Regions from separate parts of the Oceanobacillus sp. M60 genome, predicted to be linked through region 1. Evidence: riboswitches for the same ligand, from Rfam matches in the RefSeq annotation. Region 1 holds a riboswitch; each other region holds the start of a gene.
What was found. Region 1 has a riboswitch for thiamine pyrophosphate ahead of ACW0TQ_RS02295 (ABC transporter ATP-binding protein). Riboswitches for the same ligand answer to the same signal wherever they lie in the genome.

Region 1 (5,943 bases):
TTATTCAAAAATGGATCCGATAGAATGGCTGGAAAAGCTTTATCATCGTGTAGACTATATTCATTTTAAAGACATTGATATAGATGTCTACCGACAAGTCATGAATAAAAAAATCCGTTTTTTTGATGCCTGTGCGGAAAATGTAATGTGTCCTATAGGTGAAGGTGTTATTGATTATAAAGAAATATATGAGTTATTAGCTGTAAAATTAAAATATGAAGGGTTTATCACGATCGAGCAGGAGCGTGATCCTCGAAATGCAGGCAGCAGTTTAGCCGATGTGAAAAAAAGTGTCGCATTTTTAGAAGAGCTTGGGTTTAATAAATAAGTTCAAGCTTTCCAATGTAATTGTAATAAAGCGTATGAATAAGGCCACCCAGCCCAGCTTTATACGCTTTTTACAGTAATTTATCACACCGTGTCAAATTACTTTACACTTCTTCATTTTCTCATAGATTTTTAGATGATATTCATGTAAAATAAATACAATTACTGTAATTGTATTTTTGTGAAAAAACAGACAATTGAAAAGGGGGAGATGTGGAAGTGGAAAGCATACAGGCAATAGTGGATACGGTTAATGGTATCGTCTGGGGGCCGATTACGCTCGTACTGATTGTAGGAACGGGAATATTTTTAACATTGCGTCTGGGATTTTTACAAGTAAGAGATTTACCTTATGCGCTTAAATTAACATTCTCTAAAAGTAAAAATAAAGACAAAAACGAAAAAGGAGATATTTCTCATTTCCAATCATTGATGATTGCTATGGCGGCGACACTGGGAATTGGTAATATGACTGGAGTTGCTTCAGCTGTGCTCCTTGGCGGTGTTGGTGCGCTATTTTGGATGTGGCTGGCGGCATTTTTTGGGATGGCCACAAAATATGGTGAAGCTATCTTAGCTGTTAAATACCGTACCGTCAATCATAAAGGGGAAATATCAGGCGGTCCAATGTATTATATTGAAAAGGGATTGGGCTGGAAATGGTTAGCTGTTTTGTTTGCGCTGTTTGGCTTTTTAGCATCCTTTGGAATTGGAAATATGACGCAATCGAATACTGTTGCCGGTTCCTTACAAGCTACTTTTAATATTAACCCATGGGTTACGGGAATCATCTTGATGGCGCTCACTGCATTAGTTTTGCTTGGCGGAGTGAGAGGCATTGGAAGAGTAACTGCTATCTTTGTCCCATTTCTGGCTTTGTTTTATATAGCTGGCGGACTGATTATTGTTATTTTAAATATTACGGAAGTTCCTGCGGCGTTTGCAGTTATTTTTGAGGCTGCATTTAATCCGGAAGCTGTCGGCGGGGGAGCTATCGGTTTAGCGATTCGATACGGGATTGCCCGCGGGGTGTTCTCCAATGAAGCGGGTCTTGGTTCAGCGCCAATTGCGGCAGCGGCAGCGAAGACGGATTATCCAGGGCGGCAGGCGTTAGTATCGATGACAGGAACATTTCTGGATACGATCGTGGTTTGTACGATTACCGGACTTGTTGTGGTGATGAGCGGGCTGCATTTGCAATTTGGAGCAGATGCAGCACCTGTCATTACAGGAGAAGCTTTTGACTTTTTCTTGCCTGGATTAGGTAATTATATTGTTGTATTCGGCCTTATTTTCTTTGCTTATTCCACTATTCTGGGCTGGTCCTATTATGGGGAGAAATGCTTCGGTTATATTTTTGGAGATCGAAATACAATCTATTATAAAATCATTTTCTGTCTGGTTATCCTGTTTGGTGCGGTTCAATCTGTGCAGTTAGTATGGGATCTTGCGGATATATTCAATGGATTAATGGCAGTGCCCAACTTGATTGCGCTCTGTTTATTATCCGGCGTGATTGTATCTGAAACAAATAAATTTAGAGAAGTACGGAGAAAGGAAAAAGAGGAGGAGAGGAAGCAGAAGCTGGCTGGTTAATGATTGCTGTAATAAATGATAAAGTTACAGTAATTTTCTATCGGACATATAAAGGAAATAATTGAGGGGAAATCAATTCGTATAAAAAGTGACTTCTTTGCATCCATGGAAGTCACTTTTTAGGTTTCTCAATAATTGAATTTAATTGCAGCTATAGGATTTATTCGTTCTAAAAGGTTGTCTTCAGGATTTCCAAATAATATCACTTCTCCAGTAACAAGAGTCCCGTTTACAAGAGGACAGCTATGTAAGCCAAGCTGAGCTGTTCTTTTTAATCTGTTTTATTTATTATAAAATACCTTTAGAAATAATAGATGCTCCTATCCTCATATAACAGGAGTATCTCAGTAAAAGTTATTCTTTTTATTTTATTATACCGTTGTATATCCTATATTATTTCACCAAATTTCACCTGAAAACATATTAAAATAGGCGGATATATCTTTTTTTATATACAAACAAATCTCATGATTTTAAAAGATAAATTAGAATAATTTGCATATTATAATTTTATATGTTTAAATAGATTCTACTTTAAGTTATTTTTCCTACAGTTCTCTATAGATGTGGCTGATGAAAATAACATTGTGAATTTTAACGTATTTTTCAATCATACAAGTTCATTTATAGAATCAAAAATTTCATATTTCTATAATCACTAGGGGAGCGATTTTTATCGCTGAGAAAGGAAACTTGACTCTTATAACCTGATTTAGTTAAGACTAACGTAGGGAAGTGATGACTTACTTAAGTAGATAATAATCTAGTTATGTATTCATTTCCCATTCATCTGTATTCGTTGAATGGGTTTTTTAATGCTTATGTCATAAATTCAATAAAAGAGATACCAATTTAATAAGAATGTAGGGGGACCAGTGTTGCTGGTTGAGATACTATCCGTAAGATATAGACCCTTAGAACCTGATCTGGTTGAGACCAGCGTAGGGAACATGCAAAGTAATTTCTATCATAAGGAAATGTATGTACCCTGGGCTTCATGTCTGGGGTATTTTTTATTTGGAAGGAGGGATGCATTTTCGATTAGCTGATGATTGCTTTTAAGACATAATAATACACTCTTTGTTAGAAAGAAGGTAGAGAACGAAGGATGAGAGAACAAAATAAAAAAATAGCTCTTCAGTTTCAAAACGTAAATTTCTATTACAAAAATGATGCAGGGAAAATTCCTATATTAAAAAATATGAATCTTTCTATTGCGGATGGTGAATTTGTAAGCATTATCGGTGCAAGTGGGTCCGGCAAGTCGACAATTTTCCGTCTAATTGTCGGATTGGAGGAACTGAAAAGCGGAACTATCTATTTAAACGAGGATCCAGTAACCAATCGTTCTGGAAAAGTTGGTTATATGCCTCAACAGGATTTATTGATGCCATGGCGGACTGTTCAACAAAATGCAGCTCTTCCATTGGAACTGCAAAAGGAAAATCATCTCGATAGAAGAACTGTTCAAAACTTGCTGGAGGCCTTTGGGTTAAAAGGATACGAGAATAAATACCCTCATGAATTATCTGGGGGGATGCGGCAACGGGTTTCCTTTTTAAGAGCCACGTTATCCGGATCTAATGTGTTGTTGTTGGACGAACCTTTTTCAGCCTTAGATGCAATGACCAGGTTATATATGCAGGAATGGTTATTAGAACAATGGGAACAACAGCAATCTACTATTTTGTTTATAACACATGATATTTCAGAAGCATTATTTTTGTCTGACCGCATTTTCGTCATTACGGATACCCCATTTACAACATTAAAAGAAATTAAAGTACCTTTAGAACGTCCAAGACGACAATACGATTTAGATAAAGAGGAAGTGACGGAGCTAAAAAATGATTTACTAGATCAGTTTCGGATGAGGGTGTAATGCATGAAAAATTATCTTTATTCTATTATTTTAATCACAATCTTTTTGCTTATATGGGAAGCGGGAGCGGGGTTTGTCGCTACATCATTTATTTTGCCAGCGCCAACCGAAATCGTGAAGAAGCTATGGGAATTAAAAACAGAGCTCTTGTTGCATCATCTTCCTATGACGCTTGCTGTTATTATCATTGGTCTTGGGATTTCATTGGTACTGGGAGTTGCTTTAGCAATAAGCATGAATCTATCTAAAACATTACAACAAGCGATTTATCCTATTTTAATTGCATCACAAACTATTCCTATTATTGCATTGGCGCCCATTTTTGTACTTTGGTTCGGTTATTCCATCTGGAGTAAAGTTATCGTTACAATTATCATTACCTTTTTTCCAATTACCGTCAGTACTTTCGATGGTTTTCGATCAACAAGTAAAGAGCTGAAAGAATTATTTCAAACATTAGGTGCATCTAAAAGTGCTCTTTTTTTCAAATTAGAAGTCCCATCCGCACTGCCTTCTTTTTTTTCAGGGCTAAAAGTAGCGGTGCCAATGAGCGTGATTGGAGCGGCAATTGGAGAGTGGCTGGGTGCACAAGCTGGTTTAGGGTATTTTAGTCGTCGGATGATGACACAGTTTAATGGAGCGGGTGTATTTGCTCCGATTGTCCTTCTTTCTTTGATTGGAATTTTATTGTTTATTACTGTTGTTTTATTAGAAAAATATATATTGAAATGGAGAAGATCTTAATATGAAAAAATTATCAATAATAGTTGGTATTCTAATAATCTTTATTAGTTTAAGTGCTTGTGGAAATGAAAAGGAAGAATCTATAGCAGAGGATAATAAAAACGTAAAAGAAACAAATACCGTTTCTATTATGCTTGATTGGTACCCGAATGCTGTACATAGTTATCTATACGTAGCAGAAGAGAAAGGGTATTTTGAAGAAGAGGGAATCGATGTTGATATTCAATTTCCAGCAAATCCGACAGATCCGCTGTCACTTGCAGCTTCAGGCAATGTGACGATGGGATTATATTACCAGCCTGATGTGATTGCAGCAAGAGCAAATGAAAATATCCCTGTTAAATCCGTGGCTGCTATTGTTCGGGAGCCATTAAATCACATTGTTTACCATTCCGATGATCCGGTAAATTCTCCGAAAGATTTAGAAGGGAAGCAGGTAGGGTATCCTGGAATTCCTGTTAATGAAGCAATTGTTCAAACAATTGTTGAACATGACGGTGGAGATTATGAAAAAGTAGATATGCTGAATGTGGAATTTGAATTGGGTTCTTCTCTTATTTCTGAGCAGGTTGATGCTGTAAGTGGTATGTATGTAAACCATGAAGTGCCAGTTCTGCGCAGTGAAGGCTATGATATTGATTTTATTAATCCAGTAGATTACGGGGTTCCTCACTTTTATGAAATTGTCGCTGTTACCAGTGACGAGACATGGGAAGAGGAACAGAAAAATATTGAAGCATTTTGGCGGGCTGCACGAAAAGGATATGATTTCATGATTGAAAATGAAGAAGAGGCACTGCAAATCCTGCTTGATCACCAGGATGAAGGAAACTTTCCCTTAGAAAAAGAAATAGAAACAGAAAGCTTGTCTATTCTCTTACCAAAAATGGAATCAGAGCAAGGTTTTGGATCACAAGAAAAAGCTTCATGGGAAGAAACAGCAAAATGGTTAAAGGAATATGGAGTAATTAAAGAAATTCCAAACATCGATGATATATTTATCAATATTGAATAATAATATCCTAAATGGCAATAGGAAATGTAACACTTTATATGAAGTCATTATATAGGGCTGGAATGGAATTTCTTGATAAGGTTGCCTAGATTACCTCATCAAAAAATTCTGCGAAAAGGTATTTTCAGTCAATTTTCGAACTGCGTAATGTACGGTATTAGAATATACGTTCATTGTGTGTCCTTTTTTTGACGAATCTCCTAATTAGCCCATTATGCCGACGATGATCAACGCTTTTTCCGTGCAGTTTTTTATGGTTTCGGTGTTTTTCTTTTTATTGGAACGATGAAAATATCAATTTTCGCTGGCTTCTTCAAGGATATGCAGCTCCTGATCATTCGACCAGCTTACAATGTCCAAGCCGCTGTAGACGCAGAAT
Region 2 (5,943 bases), 320 kb from region 1:
TCCTGCGTGTAATCATTTAATACTTCTCCTGTGCTGGCATCTAATTTGACCGGATTCGCTACTTGTTCAATGACATTGAAACGCGACCGGTTTGTTTTACATCTGGGACATTGATATGGCTGGCTCATCTAGAGCACCCCCGATTACTTTATTGTTATTTAAGGTATCTTATTGGTATTTTCTCTGATTTCTATGAAATTATACCGGTATTTTCATCTGTTGATTCATTTCCTATTTTTTAATCGTTTATCTAATGATTTAAATAATGTGTTGACAAAATAAAAAGTACATCATATAATTTATATTGAATTAAAAATAAATGAATTAATTATAGTTTGATTAAATATAAATTCAGAAAGAAGGGTGATGATAGGTAACTAAATGAAACACAGTTGGAAGCAGAATGGTCTCAAAAAGCGGTTATTTTTTCACTAAGTATAAAAAAGCTGAAATGAGGCATAAAAAGAACAGTTAGATATTGGGATGCAGCGCTCCAATAAAGGAGATGGTTCTGGCGAAGAAAAAGAGAGCTATTTTAAAGAGGTGTAAGAAATGGGATTTTTAAATAAATTATTTGGAAAATCAAATGAATCAAAGGAGATAGAAACGATGACAAAAACAAAAGTAGCAGTTATTTTTTATAGTATGGGCGGTACGAACTACCAAATGGCAAAATGGGCAGCAGAAGCGGCGGAAGCAAATGGCGCAGAAGTAAGAGTATTGAAAGTGCAGGAATTAGCTCCAGAATCTGCTATTGAAGGAAATCCGGCATGGAAAGCAACCGTAGAAGCAACCAAGGATGTTCCTGTTGCATCTTCAGAAGATATTGAATGGGCAGATGCACTTATCTTCAGCACGCCAACGCGTTTTGGTAATGTGCCTTCTCAAATGAAGCAATTCTTAGATATCCAAGGCGGACTTTGGGCTAGCGGAAAAACAGTGAACAAAGTAGTCAGTGCGATGTCTTCTGCACAGAATCCGCATGGCGGTCAGGAAGCGACGATCCTGTCGTTGTACACGAGCATGATGCACTGGGGAGCTATCATTGTACCTCCAGGCTACTCGGATGAATCTGTATTTGCAGCTGGCGGAAATCCTTATGGTACAAGTGTCACTGTTGATCAAGACGGAAAAATGGTGGAAGATGTGGAAGCGACAGTTAAGCATCAGGCACAACGTACAGTGACAGCTGCTGAATGGGTTAAAAAAGGAAATCAATAATTCATGCTATTAGAAAAGATGGCACCTTTCATTTGGAATGGTGCTGTCTTTTTTGTATATCCGGAAAGCAGTGAGACGCTGCTTCATGAATCAGGGGGATAGTAAGTTTTTAAAAACATAGAGAAAACAAGTATAATGGCTTTATACCGCATTTAAATTCCTCCTAATAATTAAAAGGCAAAGAAAAACAATGTGAAAATAACTGATTACTCGCAAATTGCTGATAAATATGAGAGCAATACATATCGATTAGATGAAATGCAATTTGATAAGGATTTAAAGGAGTATCAATATAGATACCCTAAACCAATGTATCACGTGTTAGATTTAGCATGCGGGACAGGTATTTATCTTAATACTCAAATAAACCTGTTTTGATAGTCGAAACATGAGCTGGTACGGGCTTGATGCTTCAGAGGATATGTTGAAAAAGGCGAAGAACAAATTAAAAAATGTCTCACTCGTGCATGGTTTAGCTGAAGATATGCCCTACGAGAATGAAAAGTTTGATTATATCTCCAATAATTATGCTTTTCATCATTTTTTAAAGAAGGAAGCAGCGCTTGATGAAATATATCGTGTCTTGAAGAAAAACGGTGTATACAAGCTGCATAATATTGCTATCCATGATATGAGAAAATGGTGGGTATATCATTATTTTCCAACAGCATATGAAGAGGACGTAAAAAGGTTTTGGGAAAAGGAAGTTATTTTTGATGAGCTTTCAATAAGAGGGTTTAACACAGAACTGCAGATGACATATCGATTAGAAAAAATCAGGGTGTCGGATTATCTGGGGTATGCAGAGAATAGAGACATATCCATATTAACGTTGATTGATGATCAGGATTACCAAGAAGGGTTAGAGAAAATGAGATATGATGTGAAGCGTAATCCTAAAAAAACCATCGTCACTGATTTTGCAGAGATGTTTTGTATTTCGACAAAGGGGTAGTGTTTTAGAAAGAAAAAATCGTCTTTTTGGAAAGGGAAACAGAGGAGGAATTTAATGAGTGAAGAAGTAAAAGCAGCCGGCTGGGATGCAATTGATAATGCAATGGAAGCAATTTATGGGAAGCAGGAACCGAAGCATTATGGAACAGTGATCTCTTATTCGCTGGGCGGACCGGATCCATTAGATGGAATCAGCGCTTATCAATCAGAAACGCCAGGCTTGCACTGGCATATAGTTACATATGGATTTTCAGAGATTTACGAAAAAGAAACCGATAATCCAGAAGTAAGCGGTTTTGGGTTTGAATTAACGTTCAGATTGAAAAAAGAAGAAGGGGAAGAGGAACCGCCAGCCTGGGCGCTTAATCTGCTTCAGAATTTGGGAAGATATGTTTTTAACAGCGGTAATGTTTTTAAAAATGGAGACTATATGGATGCAAATGGTCCTATCTGTTTGGAATCAGATACGGCATTAACTGCATTGGCATTTATTACGGATTCTGAGCTTGGTACAATAGAAACAGAAAATGGTCAAGTGCAATTTCTGCAGATGGTTGGTATCACAAATGATGAGCTCGAAGCAATGCAGACGTGGAATACACGAGGTGTTCTCTCTGCCAGTTCCCCATATATGCCCGCGTTTATTACCGATTTAAAAAGAGATTCTTTACTAAATCATGCAGATGTCTCCCAAAAAGTTGATGAAGGAAGAGAACGGGAAGGATCCAATACAGGATTTCTATTTAACGATAATTTATCGTGGACTCCAGAAAAAAAGGGCTTATTCAGAAAAAAACCAGCAATGCTGACTCTGGGGGCAAAACAAACCGAAACCATAAGTAAAGTGCTGCGAGGGCGTCTCTTGAAAGGAAAGGCTCTGACATTGGCAGGTCCTGATATTGTCATTGCTATAGAGCCCGGGGAAAAGTCAGAATATGCAATGGAGAAGGATAAGGTGCGTCTAATTTTAGATGAACAGAGTACAATCGAGTTGAGTGAGAAGCTGATTCCTAAAGAAGGTGTGGCGGAACTATTCTCGTTTGAACAGCTGGCTGTAAAAATTGTTAAAACATACATCAAAGATAATGAAGGAAATGTTGTTCAGGTAATTGGGTAAGAGAACTCATTTGAAAGTAAAATAACATTTCCTTGATAAATCGCTAAACACTTTTGAAAGAATATCTTTGAAAATAAAAAATTATATGTTATTCTTTATTTGTAATCTGAAAATTAAATAAGCAACACTAGGGGAGCCTTTGGCTGAGACGAATACTCGGACCCTTTGAACCTGATCTGGTTAACACTAGCGTAGGGAAGTGGCAGGAACATGACGATATATCATTCGAACAATGAATTTGTATATAATCAAGACCACTTATCCCTCAGCTGGATAAGTGGTCTTTTTCGTTCTTCTGCCAATCCTGAAGCAAGAAAATGGAAGAAAGGGGAGAAGAAGATGGACAGGCATCTGCACTTGATCAGTGATGGCAGTTTTTCCGAGCAGCATTTGCAAATAGTGAAGCGGATTCAGGCTGAGATTGGTTATTTGCATATCAGAGAGAAGAACAAGACAGCGAAGGACATTCTGGAAATCATCGGTGCATTAGAAAATATCGGATTGCCATTAGAGAAAATAATAGTGAATGACAGAGTAGATATTGCTGTGATAAAGCAGTGCGCAGGTATTCAGCTGGCGTTTCACAGTCCTTCCATTCCACTTGTAAAAGAAAGCTTCCCTGAATTGAAGGCAGGAAAGTCTGTTCATTCTTTAGCTGAGGCAGAGCAGGCGCAGCAGGAGGGAGCTGATTATGTGCTGTATGGCCATATTTATTCCAGCAAGTCCAAAGCCAATCAGCAGCCCAGAGGATTAACGGAACTACAGGAAATGACTAACGCGCTGTCTGTGCCGGTATATGCTATTGGCGGGATTACTCCTGAGCGGGCGAAAGAAGTAACTGCCGCAGGAGCAGCCGGCATCGCGGTCATGTCTGGTATTTGGCAGGCAGAGGATCCGGTCCAAACTGTCAGAGCTTACCGGCAAGCGTTGAATATATGAAAAGGAGGGAGAAGATGAATAAACAGTTTGATCAAATTATTGTAGGCGGCGGAGTTATTGGCTGCTCTATTGCTTATCAGCTGGCCAAAAGAGGCAATCGGGTGCTGGTCATTGAAAGGAATCAAATCGGCTGCGAGGCTTCCAGTGCCGCAGCAGGTATGTTAGGCGCTCAAGGAGAGTTTACAGAAGACAGTCCGCTTTTTCGGTTTGCACATGAGAGCAGAGCGCTATTCAAAAATTTATCCGAGGAACTGAAGGAAGCGTCAGGAGTAGATATTCAATATATTCATAAAGGAATCATGAAGCTTGCTTTTCATCAGCAGCAATACAGCAAGCTGCAAAGCGTCGCGTCCTTCCAGCGGGAAGCGGGGAACCCTGCGTATTTACTGTCAGTAGAAGAAGCGAAAAAAATGGAGCCAAGCCTGACGGAGAATCTTCGTGCTGTCCTGTATTTGCCGGATGATGGTCAGGTTTCCGCCCGTCATCTGACCAAAGCCTTCTCTCTGGCTGCGTCTCATTATGGTGCGGTGTTGCATGAGCAGGAAAGCGTTAATGAGCTGTTGATAGAAAATGAAACGGTTTATGGTGTCCGGACAACAGAGGCAATCTATGAAGCGGTCCAGGTTATTGTTGCAACAGGAGCTTTCGGAGATGAATTGCTGCCTGCAGATTATGCTGCGATTCCGGTGAAGGGCGAATGTCTGCTGTTAGAACTGGACCAGAAGCTATTTCAATCAACACTTTGGATGGATGGCTGTTACCTTGTTCCGAAGCAGGGAAAAAAGGTGATTGTTGGAGCCTCCTCCATACCAGGAAAAATGGATAAGCATGTCCATGCCGCAAGCGTCCAGAGACTGCTGTCACGAGCGCAGAAAATGGTTCCGGAGCTGGCAGAGGCGAGGATAAGAAAAATGTGGGCAGGCATCAGACCATCTACAGCTGACGAACTGCCATACTTGGGCGAGATTCCGGGAATCCCAGGCCTATATGCGGCAAAGGGACATTATCGAAATGGCATCTTACTATCGCCTATCACGGGAATTTATATGGCAGATTTAATAGAAAATAAGCCGGTTTCCCCGCTTTATTATGATTGCTTTCATGCGGACCGTCAAAATAAAAAATTGGAAAAGGCAGGTGAATCAACATGAAAATCACAGTGAATGGCAACGGATTAGAAGTGCAGGAAGAGGTAAAGCATGTCAAAGGCTTAATCGACTTTCTGGGATTGGAAGATAAACCTTTGATTATCGAGCATAATCAGCAGATATTACAGAAGGAAGAGCATGAAAAAGCGGTGTTGGAAAATGGAGACAAGGTAGAAATCGTTCATTTTGTTGGAGGAGGTTAAGCAAATGCTTACAGTTGGAAACTATCAATTTAAATCACGTTTATTCTTAGGGACAGGTAAATATCCGGATTTTGATATTCAAAAACAGGCGGTAGATAAATCAGAGACAGAGGTACTCACTTTTTCTGTCAGAAGGATGAATATTTATGATCCTTCCCTGCCCAATTTTTTAGAAAAAATCGATGTGGACCGCTATACGTTTTTACCAAATACAGCAGGGGCAAAGGATGCGAAGGAAGCGGTGCGAATTGCTAAATTAGCGGCCGCTTCAGGACGATGTGATATGGTCAAGGTGGAAATCATTGGCTGTGATAAAACGTTGCTGCCTGATCCGGTAGAGACATTGAAAGCAACAGAAGAA
Region 3 (5,943 bases), on a different contig from region 1:
AAATCTGCTACAGCTTATATAAAACGCAGTATATTTTAACCAATCACCGTTTCTCACCGTATTTATGGATAGTGATATCGATTACTGCTGCCGCTTTTTCACACTGTTAATAAGTTCCTTTGTTGTTTATACATTTCCATAAAAGGGTAGAGGGGATGATATAGACAGTTATCTTAAGAAATATAAAAAAGGAGCGTGCAGAATGAAAAGCACTGGTATCGTTAGAAAAGTGGACGAACTGGGCCGGATTGTTATACCTAAGGAATTGCGAAGAAGTTTGAACATACAAGAGCGGGATCCGATGGAAATATTCGTAGAGGAAGACCGAATTATCATACGGAAATACGAAGCTGAAAAGACTTGTTTTATTACAGGAGAAGTCAATGATGATAATATACAGCTGCCAGGCGGATTATATGTAAGTCAAAAAGGAAAAGAAATTCTTAAAGAATATCTTTGATGTGAAACAGAAAGATTGAAACGGAAGGGAGACGCAATATGTCTCCTTTTATTTTTGGCAAAGAAAAGCAGCCGGATTTAATCTGTCACAGCTGCTTCCAAAATTGAAAAGGATACCTGATTACAATCAATTCGTGCTAATCTTCCATATGGAATGGGCGTTTTTGGTTCGGTATGTCCAAAAGAAACCCCATATAACACTGGGAGGTCATTCAGCCTGTTTTCTGCTAAAACAGATAGAATAACTTCCTTGTACGCCTCGTAATGTACTTCCCCATAAGGCTTGGCAACAATCATTCCATTCGCTTGGTGTAGAATCCCCTGAGCGGCATAATTTCGAAGCCATCTTTTAATTAATTCTGGATCCGTTTTTTCCTCTGATGTTTCAAAAAAGAGAATGCTGTTTTGCCATGCTTCCTGCTGCGGCCAAATGGCTGTTCCTTTAGCAAATTCAAGTACTTCGATACAGCCGCCGATGAGGTTCCCTTTTGCGATACCGTTTCCTTGCAGCAGTTCGTAACCCTGATTAGGGTGCATTGTTCTGGCAATAGACTTATTGGAAATATCCCACTCTAAAAATTCACTTGTCCACTTTTCCGGTGCAGGGATGCCGCCGACCGCTTCTGCTTCAAAAAGCATGCTTTGAATGGCTTGCACCGTATAATCATCCATCGCCACATTTTCTGCAAAATCTGTCATGATTGCTGGTCCGTAGAAGGAGGATAAACCAGCATGGAAGCAGAATAAATGAGCAATCGTCGTATCAGAAAATCCCATGAAAATCTTTGGATTTTGACGGATAATCTCAAAATCGATATAGGGAAGCAGACGAATACTGTCATCACCGCCAATATTAGAGATAATCGCTTTGATTTCAGGGTCTTTGAATGCAGTCATTAAATCTTCGGCCCGTGCCTCGGGATGTTCATCTATATAAGTTTGTCCTTTTAAGCTGTTAGGCATTGGAACGACTTCAAGCCCAAACACGCTCTCTAAGCGTTCCACACCCTGCTGGTAGCGCCAGCTTAAGGAGGGCTCGCCTGCTCCGCCCCAGGAGAGGCTGACAGTCGCTGCCTTATCTCCTGGAGATAATTTTGCCGGCTGCATAAGCATAAGAAATACTCCTCTCAGAAAATTGTATATCTTATGTATTCGTTATTTATTGGAGAAATCCTTTTTCTGTTTCCTATAAAAAGAGCCTGTTTTCTTCTTTCTTCGCATTAAAACAGGTGCATATATTAATAAAGCCGTAACGATGAGAATGCAGCTATAAATAATAAAGCTGGATCCGAAAAAATCTCTAAATTTAGTCCCTGCTATGTGTGCTTTATAAGGCTGTCCTTCAGGATATTGAACATCAATGACATGGTTAGCCTGAGAAAATATACGAGAAGATACTTCTTTGGAAACCATAACCTCCTTGTTTATGTCTTCTGCGTAGAAAGATAAATGCAAATAGTATGAACTTGTGCTATAGCGGCCAGCATTATAGTCATATTCCCTATCCGAAATATAGGCTTCGGTTTCTATTTGGTCTCCGCTATGGGACTGCACAATACTAACGATAGATTTTCCCATAAAGACATATGCCATTAAAAATACCAAGCAAACGATTCCCAATAGAGAAAAGAGAAACAGTGAAGCTGCTTTATCCTCTAATTTTTTTAGCAGTGGTATATGTTCGAGATTATAAGTAATGAAACCGAAAGGATAGATACTAAAGACGACGATGACAATAAGACATATTGCGCAAAAAAGCAGCAATATGTATACAGACAATGGACAGTAGAATCATCCTTCCTTTTAAATTCTGCTTTACGCTTCCAGAACTGTATGGTAATCTGAAATGGATAAATACATACGCAATGGATCCACTAGGGGTGCTTATTAAGCTGAGAGAGGCATATTGCCTTGACCCTTACCAACCTGATCTAGTTCGTACTAGCGGAGGGAAGTGGGCGGAATATGCCTATAGGCAAATGAACCAAACTTTTCTGCCGCTTTCTATATCAGGAGGCGGCTTTTTTGCGTGCTGAAAAGGAGGTTTTTGAATGGATAGGGTAATTCAGGAGGTTCGAAATCGAGAAGACGAGTTAATAGCGCTTGTCAGCGATTTAATTCGTTTTGAAACGCCAGCCCCGCCTGCAAGAAATACAGAGGCTATCCAAGCTTACATTGCGAACTACTTGAAGGAAATGAATTTTGAAACAGAACAATGGGAGGTTTATCCCGGTGACCCGAATGTCGTCGGCTGTTTACGTGGAACTGCTTCCGATACATACAACAGCTTGATTCTTAATGGGCATGTGGATGTCGCTTCTATAGAGGAAGGTGAAAACTGGAAGCATGCGCCATTTCAGCCAGCAGTGGAAAGACGTACATTATTTGGGCGGGGTGCAGCAGATATGAAAGGCGGTCTGGCAGCGTGTTTATTTGCGATGCGCATATTGCATGACCACCAGATTCGCCTTGGCGGGGATGTTATTCTGCAGTCCGTCATTGGGGAAGAGGTTGGAGAAGCAGGGACGAAGCAATGTGGAGAACGCGGGTATACAGCGGATTATGCCATCGTTGCAGATACAAGTCATTGTGAAATACATGGGCAAGGAGGCGTTATTACCGGCTGGATCACAGTGAAAAGTCCAATCACGCACCATGATGGTACACGTCGCCAGCTCATTCATGCAGGCGGCGGGATGAAAGGGGCCAGCGCCATTGAAAAGATGAATAAGCTCCTTACTGCGTTGCAGGAGCTGGAGCGACATTGGGCAGTGACCAAATCCTATCCAGGCTTTCCCCCAGGAACCAATACCATCAACCCGGCAGTGATTGAAGGAGGCAGACATGCTGCTTTTATTGCTGATGAATGCCGCCTATGGATTACCGTTCATTATTATCCCGATGAGACTGCTGAGCAGGTTGCTGCAGAAATTGAGTCCCATTTACGCAAGACGGCTGAAGCGGATGTCTGGATGCGGGATAATCCACCCGCCTTTGAATGGGGAGGCGAATCGATGATTGTGGACCGCGGTGAAATTTTCCCGTCTTTCTCCGTAGATAAAGAACATGCTGCTTTTGCGATGTTACAGGAGAGTCATAGCAAAGCCTTTGGCGAGGAAGCGAAAGTCCGAATGTCTGAAACAGTAACCGATGGCGGCTGGCTTGCAGCATACGGGATTCCGACGGTCTGCTATGGACCGGGTGAATTGAAGCATGCCCATGCCGTGGATGAGCAGGTAAATATCGACGAGTTAGTAGATTATACAGTGTCCCTGCTGCGATTTATTTTGAAATGGTGTCAAACAGAAAAACAGGAATAAGGCATTTATAAAAATGATAGAAAAAGGAGTGCATAGAACATGAAATTTACAGAACGTATTCGCAAGTCAGCAGATTCGATTTGGGAGAAAAGCCACCAGCATCCGTTTGTGCAGGGAATTGGAAATGGAACACTCGATATGGAGTCATTTAAATTCTACATGTGTCAGGATTACAAGTATTTGATAGAGTACTCAAAAGTAATCGCGATGGGAACGGTGCTTGCAAAAGATTTAGATACCATGTCCGGCTTTGCTAAATCGCTGGATGAAACCCTGAATTTCGAAATGGATCTTCATCGCCAGTATGCCGAGCGTCTCGGTATTTCCAGAGAAGAATTAGAATCTACGGTTCCAGGGCCTGTAACGCTTGCCTACAGCAGTAATATGCTTGCAGAGGCACAGAAAGGTTCTTTAGCAGACTTAATTGCAGCGATTCTGCCATGTGCCTGGAGTTATTATGAAATTGGTCTGGAGCTGGCAAAAAAGCCGGGTGCACTGGAGCATGAACAGTATGGGGAATGGGTGAAAATGTACAGCTCGGATGAATTTGGTTCCATCGGCAAGTGGCTGATTGAAAAATTAGACGAGCTTGCGGAAGGCTGTACAGAAGCAGAACTGAATCATTTAGAAGCTATTTTTCTGAATACGAGCCGCTATGAATATATGTTTTGGGATATGGCATATAAGCGTGAAGGCTGGCCGGTATAAGGTAAAATCACCCTATATGATTTCTTGAGTTGTAAAAAAATGTATAAGCAGAATGTTCCGTATAACAAATTATTTTCTTCCAATATTCAAAAAAGTAGAATGGTTGGATAGACAAGAAATGGATTCATGGTAAAATAAAGAAAACGGATACGGAAGATGGGTGAAGCAGATGAAGCTCTGGTGGAGAAAAATAGCAGTCATATTTATAACAATTTTAACATTGGGTATCTATACGCCAACAAATCTTTTGGAAGTCGACGCCAATAAGCGGGATGACAGCAGCGTATCTTCTTCATCAGATATCGAAACAACATCTGTTATCGAGGAAACCACCCAATCATACAATGTAGAAGACCCAAGAGAAGCTTTTCTTGGCCACCTTCATGAAGAGGCGAAAAAATTGAGTATCGAAAAATTTGGAACGAGGATTGCGGGGAAGGTCGAGGATGAATTTTCTGCTATGATTTTACCGCAGATGGAATTGGTGTTGTCTGATCTTGTCGAGCATTCTGCCATATATAAGGATATAGCGATTACGGAAAAACCTTCAGACGGCTATGGGGAGCGGATTTTCAATGTTTCCAATAACAGCACCGGCAAAACATTGGCAAAGTTTCATGTACGCAGGGAAAACCGACCATTGGAAGGGTATTATTTTAATTTTCATTACCATTTAAGTGAGGATGGATTCCAAAAGCATTATCATATCGGGGATATTTATTGGAATAAGAATACACCGCCTAAATGGATGGCATAAGATCAAAATTTTGGGGCTGAGGTTACTCGCCTTGCTTAAAACAAATAGAGCTGTATTTATTTTAATCCATCAAGAAAGGCAAGGAAGCGTGCAGCGCTTCCTTGCCTTTTATCTGTTTTATAATAATTGATCCGTTTCTCCTAAATAAGCCCCAATCTTCCGGTCAAAAACAACTTCATCTGCAAACTCATCTAATGGTGTTTTCTCCTGGTTGACAATGACAAGTTTGGCGCCATTTTGTTTTGCGATTTCCGGGAATTGGTTGGCTGGCGTAACCGATAGAGAGGAACCTAGCACGATAAATAAATCGGCTTTCTTTGCATGCTCAAACGCAGCAGAAAAGGCATCCTCAGGGAGCATTTCCCCAAATAATACAATAGAAGGTCTGAGTATTCCGCTGCAGGAACAGTGATAGTCTTCATTTAAATAAGCAGAACTGTCGTAGATTTTCCCACAGCTTTGGCAATGCAGCTCTTGCAGGGTTCCATGAAGCTCATGAACGTGTCTGCTGCCTGCAGCCTGATGAAAACCGTCCACATTTTGGGTAATAATCGATTGGATCAGTCCATTATTTTCCCAATCGGCAAGAATGTGATGTCCTTTATGCGGACCAACTTCTTTGACGCCCAGGACGCGCTCCCGATAAAATTCGATAAAATCCTCTACGTGATGATTTAAAGCATCTACACTTGCGATTTT
Region 4 (5,943 bases), on a different contig from region 1:
GCTATATTTATAAAGGACTTAAGCCGGTATATTGGTCTCCGTCTTCTGAATCTGCCCTTGCAGAAGCAGAAATCGAATATCAAGATAAACGCTCTCCATCTATCTATGTTTCCTTCGAAGTAACGGATGGAAAAGATGTGCTTGACGGCGGCGAGAAGATTATTATCTGGACGACAACTCCTTGGACGCTTCCAGCGAACTTAGGAATCAGCTTACATCCTGATTTAAGCTATGTAGTAGCACAAGTAAATGATGAAAAATATGTCATTGCAGAAGCTTTATTAGAAGATGTGAAAGAAGTATTAGGCTGGGAAGATGTAACGGTTGTGAAGAAATTCAAAGGGCAGGAAGCGGATCGTGTAGAAGCACAGCATCCATTTTACAATCGTAAATCCCTTGTTATGCTTGGAGAACATGTTACAACTGATGCGGGGACTGGATGTGTTCATACAGCTCCTGGTCACGGGGAAGATGACTTCTATGTTTGCCGCAGATATGGAATCGATGCATTTTGCCCAGTGGATGAAAAGGGTGTCTTTACGAGTGAAGCGCCAGGATTTGAAGGTTTATTTTACGATGCAGCAAATAAAGTTATCACAGAACAATTGGATGAGAATGGCGCCTTATTAAAATTAGAATTTATCACACACTCTTATCCGCATGACTGGAGAACAAAGAAACCAACTATCTTCCGTGCAACTTCCCAGTGGTTTGCATCTATTAAAGATTTCCGTCAGGATATTCTTGATGAAATTAAAAAAGTGCATTGGTATCCGCATTGGGGAGAAACAAGACTTTATAATATGGTGAGAGACCGTGAGGATTGGTGTATTTCCAGACAGCGTGCCTGGGGAGTTCCGATTCCAGTATTTTATGGGGAAGACGGAACAGCAATCATTACAGATGAAACGATTTCGCATGTATCCGAACTCTTCCGTGAGCATGGTTCCAATGTCTGGTTTGAAAGAGAAGCGAAGGATTTATTGCCGGATGGATTTACATCAGAGCATAGTCCAAATGGCAAGTTTACTAAAGAAGTCGATATTATGGATGTTTGGTTCGATTCAGGCTCCTCACATGAAGGTGTACTGATGAACCGGGAAGAACTTGATCGTCCGGCTGATGTATATTTAGAAGGAAGTGATCAGTATCGCGGCTGGTTTAACTCTTCATTATCTACTTCCGTCGCAGTAACGGGTAAAGCGCCATTTAAAAATATTATCAGTCATGGGTTCGCCCTGGATGGAAATGGCCGCAAGATGAGTAAGTCATTAGGAAATACGGTTGATCCGTCCAAAGTACAAAAACAATTAGGTGCTGATATTTTGCGTCTGTGGGTTTCCAGCGTGGATTATCAGGCAGATGTGCGTATCTCGGATGCTATTTTAAAACAGACTTCAGAAAGCTATCGTAAAATCCGGAATACCTTCCGTTTCTTACTGGCGAACCTTGCTGATTTTGATCCTAGCAAAGATCGCGTGAAGGATGAAGAATTGCAGGAAGTAGACCGTTATATGCTTTATCGTCTGCAGCAGATCTTAAATAATGCACGTGATAATTATGAGCACTTTGAATTTGCACCAGTAATCAGCCAAGTCCATAATTTCTGTGCTGTTGATTTAAGCTCCTTCTATTTAGATTTTGCGAAGGATATCCTGTATATTGAAGCTGCAGACCACCCGCGCCGCCGCAGTCTTCAAACAGGCTACTATGAAATTTTAACAACACTTGTGAAATTGCTTGCTCCAATTATTCCGCATACAACGGAAGAAGTTTGGGAATACATTCCTGGAGTGGAGGAAGAAACGGTTCACTTAACAGATATTCCTGAGCCGCGGGAGGTTGCAGGTGCAAAAGACATTGTCGGAAAATGGGGTCACTTTATGGAAGTAAGAGATGATGTTCTGAAAGCACTCGAAGAAGCAAGAAGCGAAAAGGTTATCGGGAAATCATTGGAAGCTAAAATTACAATCGTGCCGCTTGATGAAGAAACGAAGCAGGTGCTTGAAAACATTTCGCATCTGCATCAATACTTTATTGTTTCAGAAGCAGTTATCGCAGATGAAAAAGGAACAGGCAAAGCATATGATTATGTTGAGGTTGCTGTTGAAAAACATCCTGGAGAAACGTGTGAACGCTGCTGGGTTGTTTCAGAAACAGTAGGCGAAGACAAAGATCATCCAACACTATGTGCTAGATGTGCCAGTGTTGTCAAAGAAAATTATGAGAATTAAAAAACAGGAGCCAGCTTTCTCAAAAGCTGGCTCCTGTTTTTACATATCTGCAAATTGTAAATGCTAATTATTGTATTTTTCTTTACAATTATAAAAATTACCAGTAGACTTAATTTGTAAACTGAATAAGTATTATGCACTGGGGGAGCTGTTAAGCTGAGAAAGACATTCTGTATTGACCCTTGGCACCCGAACTAGATAATCCTAGCGTGGGGAATGTGCAGTCGATAAGGAATTAGATAATTTATCCATTTATCAATAAATCTATCAAAGGCTGCATTCTATGGAATGGGCTCTTTTTTTATTGAATATATTCCCCATTTCGCTTGTATCTTTTAAGCTTAATGATCAGGAAGGGCCGCTAAGAAGCTTGGCATAACAGGGAGCAGCTCCTGCAACAAGTAATTTGTTCATTGGAGGTGACGAAATTGAAGAAACAGTGGGCGTTTATCGATACAGGATTCCGTGGTGCTGCATGGAACATGGCTTTTGATGAGTGCTTGATCAATTGGCATCAAGAAGGTAAAATTCCGCCGACATTACGTTTCTATGGCTGGGAAAAGCCCAGTTTATCGATTGGCTACTTTCAAAAAGTCGATAAGAAAATTGATCTGGAAGCAGTGGAGCGCCATCAGTGTCAGTTCGTCCGTCGTTTGACCGGCGGCAGTGCTGTGCTTCATGACGATGAATTAACGTATAGTCTGGTTATTACAGAGAGTGATCCAGATATTCCTGTATCTGTACAAGAGGCCTACCATGTACTGGCAGAAGGAATATTTGAAGGATATCGCAATTTAGGGATTCCTGCAGAATATGCAACACTGGACAGAGAAAGTGCCAGAGGAAGGACAGCAATATGCTTCGAAAAACCTGCGTTCTATGAAATGGTTGTTGACGGTAAAAAGCTTTCTGGAAACGCACAGACAAGGAAAAAAGGTGTATTGATGCAGCATGGGTCTATTCCTATGAGCATGAATACAAACATGCTTTTTGATTTATTTGTATTCTCTTCCGAAAAAATAAGAGAACGAAGCCGGGCAGCATTTTCTAAAAAAGCGGTGACGATTAATCAATTAACGAATCGAGAGCATCGGTATGATATGCTGACGGATGCATTCAAAGAAGGGTTCAAGGAAGGTTTAGGTTTAGAATTTCATCCTCTGCAATTAACCAAGGCTGAGTGGGATGAAGTAGAGCAATTAGCACAATCAAAGTATGAAACGGAAGCGTGGAATATCAACTCAAACAAGGAGCGTGCTGGCATTGGCTAAACAATCAGAATATATTCGTAAACCAGAATGGCTGAAAACAAAAATCAACACCAATGAATCATACAAAAAATTAAAGAACTTAATGCGGGATAAACGGCTGAACACAGTTTGTGAGGAAGCAAAGTGTCCGAATATTTATGAATGCTGGAGCGAGCGAAAAACGGCAACTTTCATGATTTTAGGAGATACCTGTACACGCGGCTGCCGATTCTGTGCCGTAAAAACTGGTCTTCCAAGCGGAGTTGACCTGGGAGAACCAAAGCGGGTCGCTGACTCTGTTGAAATTATGGGATTAAAGCATGTCGTTATAACAGCAGTTGCGCGTGATGACCTGGAGGACGGGGGAGCTGCTGTTTTTGCCAACACAGTCCGTGCAGTTCGTCATCAGAATCCAGGCTGTACAATAGAAGTTCTCCCTTCGGATATGAAAGGGGACTATGAAAGCTTACATACACTGATGGACAGCGAACCGGATATTTTCAATCATAATATTGAAACGGTGAGACGTTTAACGAAACGTGTTCGGGCAATTGCAAGATATGACCGGTCCTTGCAGCTGTTACAGCGTGTTAAAGAAATTGCTCCGGACACTCCTGTGAAATCAAGTATTATGGTAGGCTTGGGAGAAACAAAAGAAGAACTTATCGAGGCAATGGATGACCTGCGGGCGCATGATGTGGATATAGTTACTATCGGGCAATATTTACAGCCGACCAAAAAGCATTTAAATGTGGAACGGTACTATCATCCCGATGAGTTTGAAGAATTGAAAAATATCGCCCTTGAAAAAGGCTTCTCGCATTGTGAAGCTGGACCGTTAGTACGCTCCTCCTACCACGCGGATGAACAAGTAAGCCAGTCAGCCGCCCAAAGGCGAATTAAATATATGAAAGGCTATGAGTCACAGGAAGATACAAAGGTTGATTTTCAATTTTAAATGATATATTTTCTGATAATATTCCTCTCTGCCCGTTTATAAAACGGCCGGAGGGGATTTTTTATATGCTCATATGCTTACGAACCGATGAATGCAGCTGTCAGAAAGAAGGAAAGCCGTATTGTTTCTTGAAAATTACCAGCAGAAAGGATAAGATAAAGAAAGCTTGGTAAACGAACCCTGAAAAGGCGCAGATTTGCTTTAGATTGGAGAAATGAACATGTGGAGATATTATCTGATTACACTTGTCCTGATTGGGATAGATCAATGGACAAAATGGCTTGTTGCTGCACGAATGGAAATAGGTGAATCAATCCCGATTGTGGAGGACTTCTTTTATATTACCTCACATCGGAATTCAGGAGCAGCATGGGGTATTTTAGAAGGACAAATGACGTTATTTTACATTATTACGGTTATTGTGATTGCCGGGTTAATATACTTTTTACATACACATGGAAAACAGGACCGCCTGATTGCTGTCGGGGTCAGTGTATTGATTGGAGGGGCGGTCGGGAATTTCATCGACCGTATTTTATATCAAGAAGTAGTAGACTTTGCAAACTTCTATATTTTTAATTATAATTTTCCGATATTCAACGTCGCAGATGCATCTCTTACAATTGGTGTGGTGATTGTGATGATTGCAATTATTTTGGATGAGAGAAAGCGGGGGAAAGAGAAAAAATGACAGTAAACCAGCATACAGTGACAGAAACAGAGCATAAAAAAAGAGTGGATAAAATACTGGCGGATGTGCTGCATGAATATTCGCGTTCTCAAATTCAGGGCTGGATTGAAGAAGGCAATGTCAAGCTGAATGGAGAAGCAGTGAAAGCAAATCAAAAATGCCAAACCGGAGAAAGCCTTACATGGGAAATACCTGAAACCAAACCGCTTGTTTTAGAACCGGAAAATATTCCTTTAGATATCGTTTATGAAGATGAGGACCTGCTGGTGGTGAATAAAGCAAAAGGGATGGTTGTCCATCCTTCTGCAGGTCATCATACCGGGACATTGGTCCATGCGTTATTATATCATTGCACTGATTTATCAGGAATTAACGGTGTGGAGCGCCCCGGGATTGTCCACCGTCTCGATATGGATACGAGCGGACTTTTAGTTGCTGCGAAGAATGACTACGCCCATCAGTATCTATCAGAGCAGCTGCAGGAAAAGACATTAAAAAGAACGTATGAAGCAATTGTTCATGGAGAAATTGGCCATGAGACCGGGTTAATCGATGCACCGATCGGCAGAGATCCGAAAGACCGTCAAAAAATGGGGATCGTTGAAAACGGCAAACAGGCGGTTACTCATTTTCGCGTGCTCGAACGTTTCCCTGACTATACGCATGTGGAATGCCAATTAGAGACTGGCAGAACACATCAAATTCGTGTGCATATGCAATATATTGGTTTTCCGATTGTAGGCGACCCCAAATACGGTCAGCGGAAATCGTTAGATGTCCAAGGGCAGGCTCTGCACGCGAAGCAAATTG

Region 2: linked by a shared signal. The riboswitch ahead of ACW0TQ_RS03775 (thiamine phosphate synthase) and the one ahead of ACW0TQ_RS02295 (ABC transporter ATP-binding protein) in region 1 are both predicted to bind thiamine pyrophosphate.
Region 3: linked by a shared signal. The riboswitch ahead of ACW0TQ_RS12015 (acetylornithine deacetylase) and the one ahead of ACW0TQ_RS02295 (ABC transporter ATP-binding protein) in region 1 are both predicted to bind thiamine pyrophosphate.
Region 4: linked by a shared signal. The riboswitch ahead of ACW0TQ_RS16260 (lipoate--protein ligase family protein) and the one ahead of ACW0TQ_RS02295 (ABC transporter ATP-binding protein) in region 1 are both predicted to bind thiamine pyrophosphate.

What each region holds. Positions count from the first base shown of each region.
Region 1 is NZ_JBSSNH010000001.1:451,747-457,689, reverse strand. It holds gene ACW0TQ_RS02305 (TIM barrel protein) at 1-328, shown strand, start outside; gene ACW0TQ_RS02300 (alanine/glycine:cation symporter family protein) at 556-1,923, shown strand; TPP riboswitch at 2,574-2,674, shown strand; TPP riboswitch at 2,779-2,888, shown strand; gene ACW0TQ_RS02295 (ABC transporter ATP-binding protein) at 3,032-3,805, shown strand; gene ACW0TQ_RS02290 (ABC transporter permease) at 3,809-4,549, shown strand; gene ACW0TQ_RS02285 (ABC transporter substrate-binding protein) at 4,551-5,564, shown strand; gene ACW0TQ_RS02280 (transposase) at 5,850-5,943, shown strand, end outside.
Region 2 is NZ_JBSSNH010000001.1:769,830-775,772, reverse strand. It holds gene ACW0TQ_RS03795 (hypothetical protein) at 1-128, opposite strand, end outside; gene wrbA (NAD(P)H:quinone oxidoreductase type IV) at 610-1,221, shown strand; gene ACW0TQ_RS03785 (class I SAM-dependent methyltransferase) at 1,610-2,176, shown strand; gene ACW0TQ_RS03780 (suppressor of fused domain protein) at 2,231-3,292, shown strand; TPP riboswitch at 3,412-3,507, shown strand; gene ACW0TQ_RS03775 (thiamine phosphate synthase) at 3,503-4,231, shown strand; gene thiO (glycine oxidase ThiO) at 4,246-5,382, shown strand; gene thiS (sulfur carrier protein ThiS) at 5,379-5,582, shown strand; gene ACW0TQ_RS03760 (thiazole synthase) at 5,587-5,943, shown strand, end outside.
Region 3 is NZ_JBSSNH010000004.1:277,669-283,611, reverse strand. It holds gene ACW0TQ_RS12030 (AbrB/MazE/SpoVT family DNA-binding domain-containing protein) at 203-460, shown strand; gene ACW0TQ_RS12025 (S66 family peptidase) at 538-1,572, opposite strand; gene ACW0TQ_RS12020 (hypothetical protein) at 1,615-2,064, opposite strand; TPP riboswitch at 2,326-2,429, shown strand; gene ACW0TQ_RS12015 (acetylornithine deacetylase) at 2,511-3,779, shown strand; gene tenA (thiaminase II) at 3,819-4,487, shown strand; gene ACW0TQ_RS12005 (YpjP family protein) at 4,657-5,244, shown strand; gene ACW0TQ_RS12000 (NAD-dependent protein deacylase) at 5,362-5,943, opposite strand, start outside.
Region 4 is NZ_JBSSNH010000006.1:272,072-278,014, forward strand. It holds gene ileS (isoleucine--tRNA ligase) at 1-2,234, shown strand, start outside; TPP riboswitch at 2,366-2,468, shown strand; gene ACW0TQ_RS16260 (lipoate--protein ligase family protein) at 2,663-3,505, shown strand; gene lipA (lipoyl synthase) at 3,498-4,442, shown strand; gene lspA (signal peptidase II) at 4,663-5,133, shown strand; gene ACW0TQ_RS16275 (RluA family pseudouridine synthase) at 5,130-5,943, shown strand, end outside.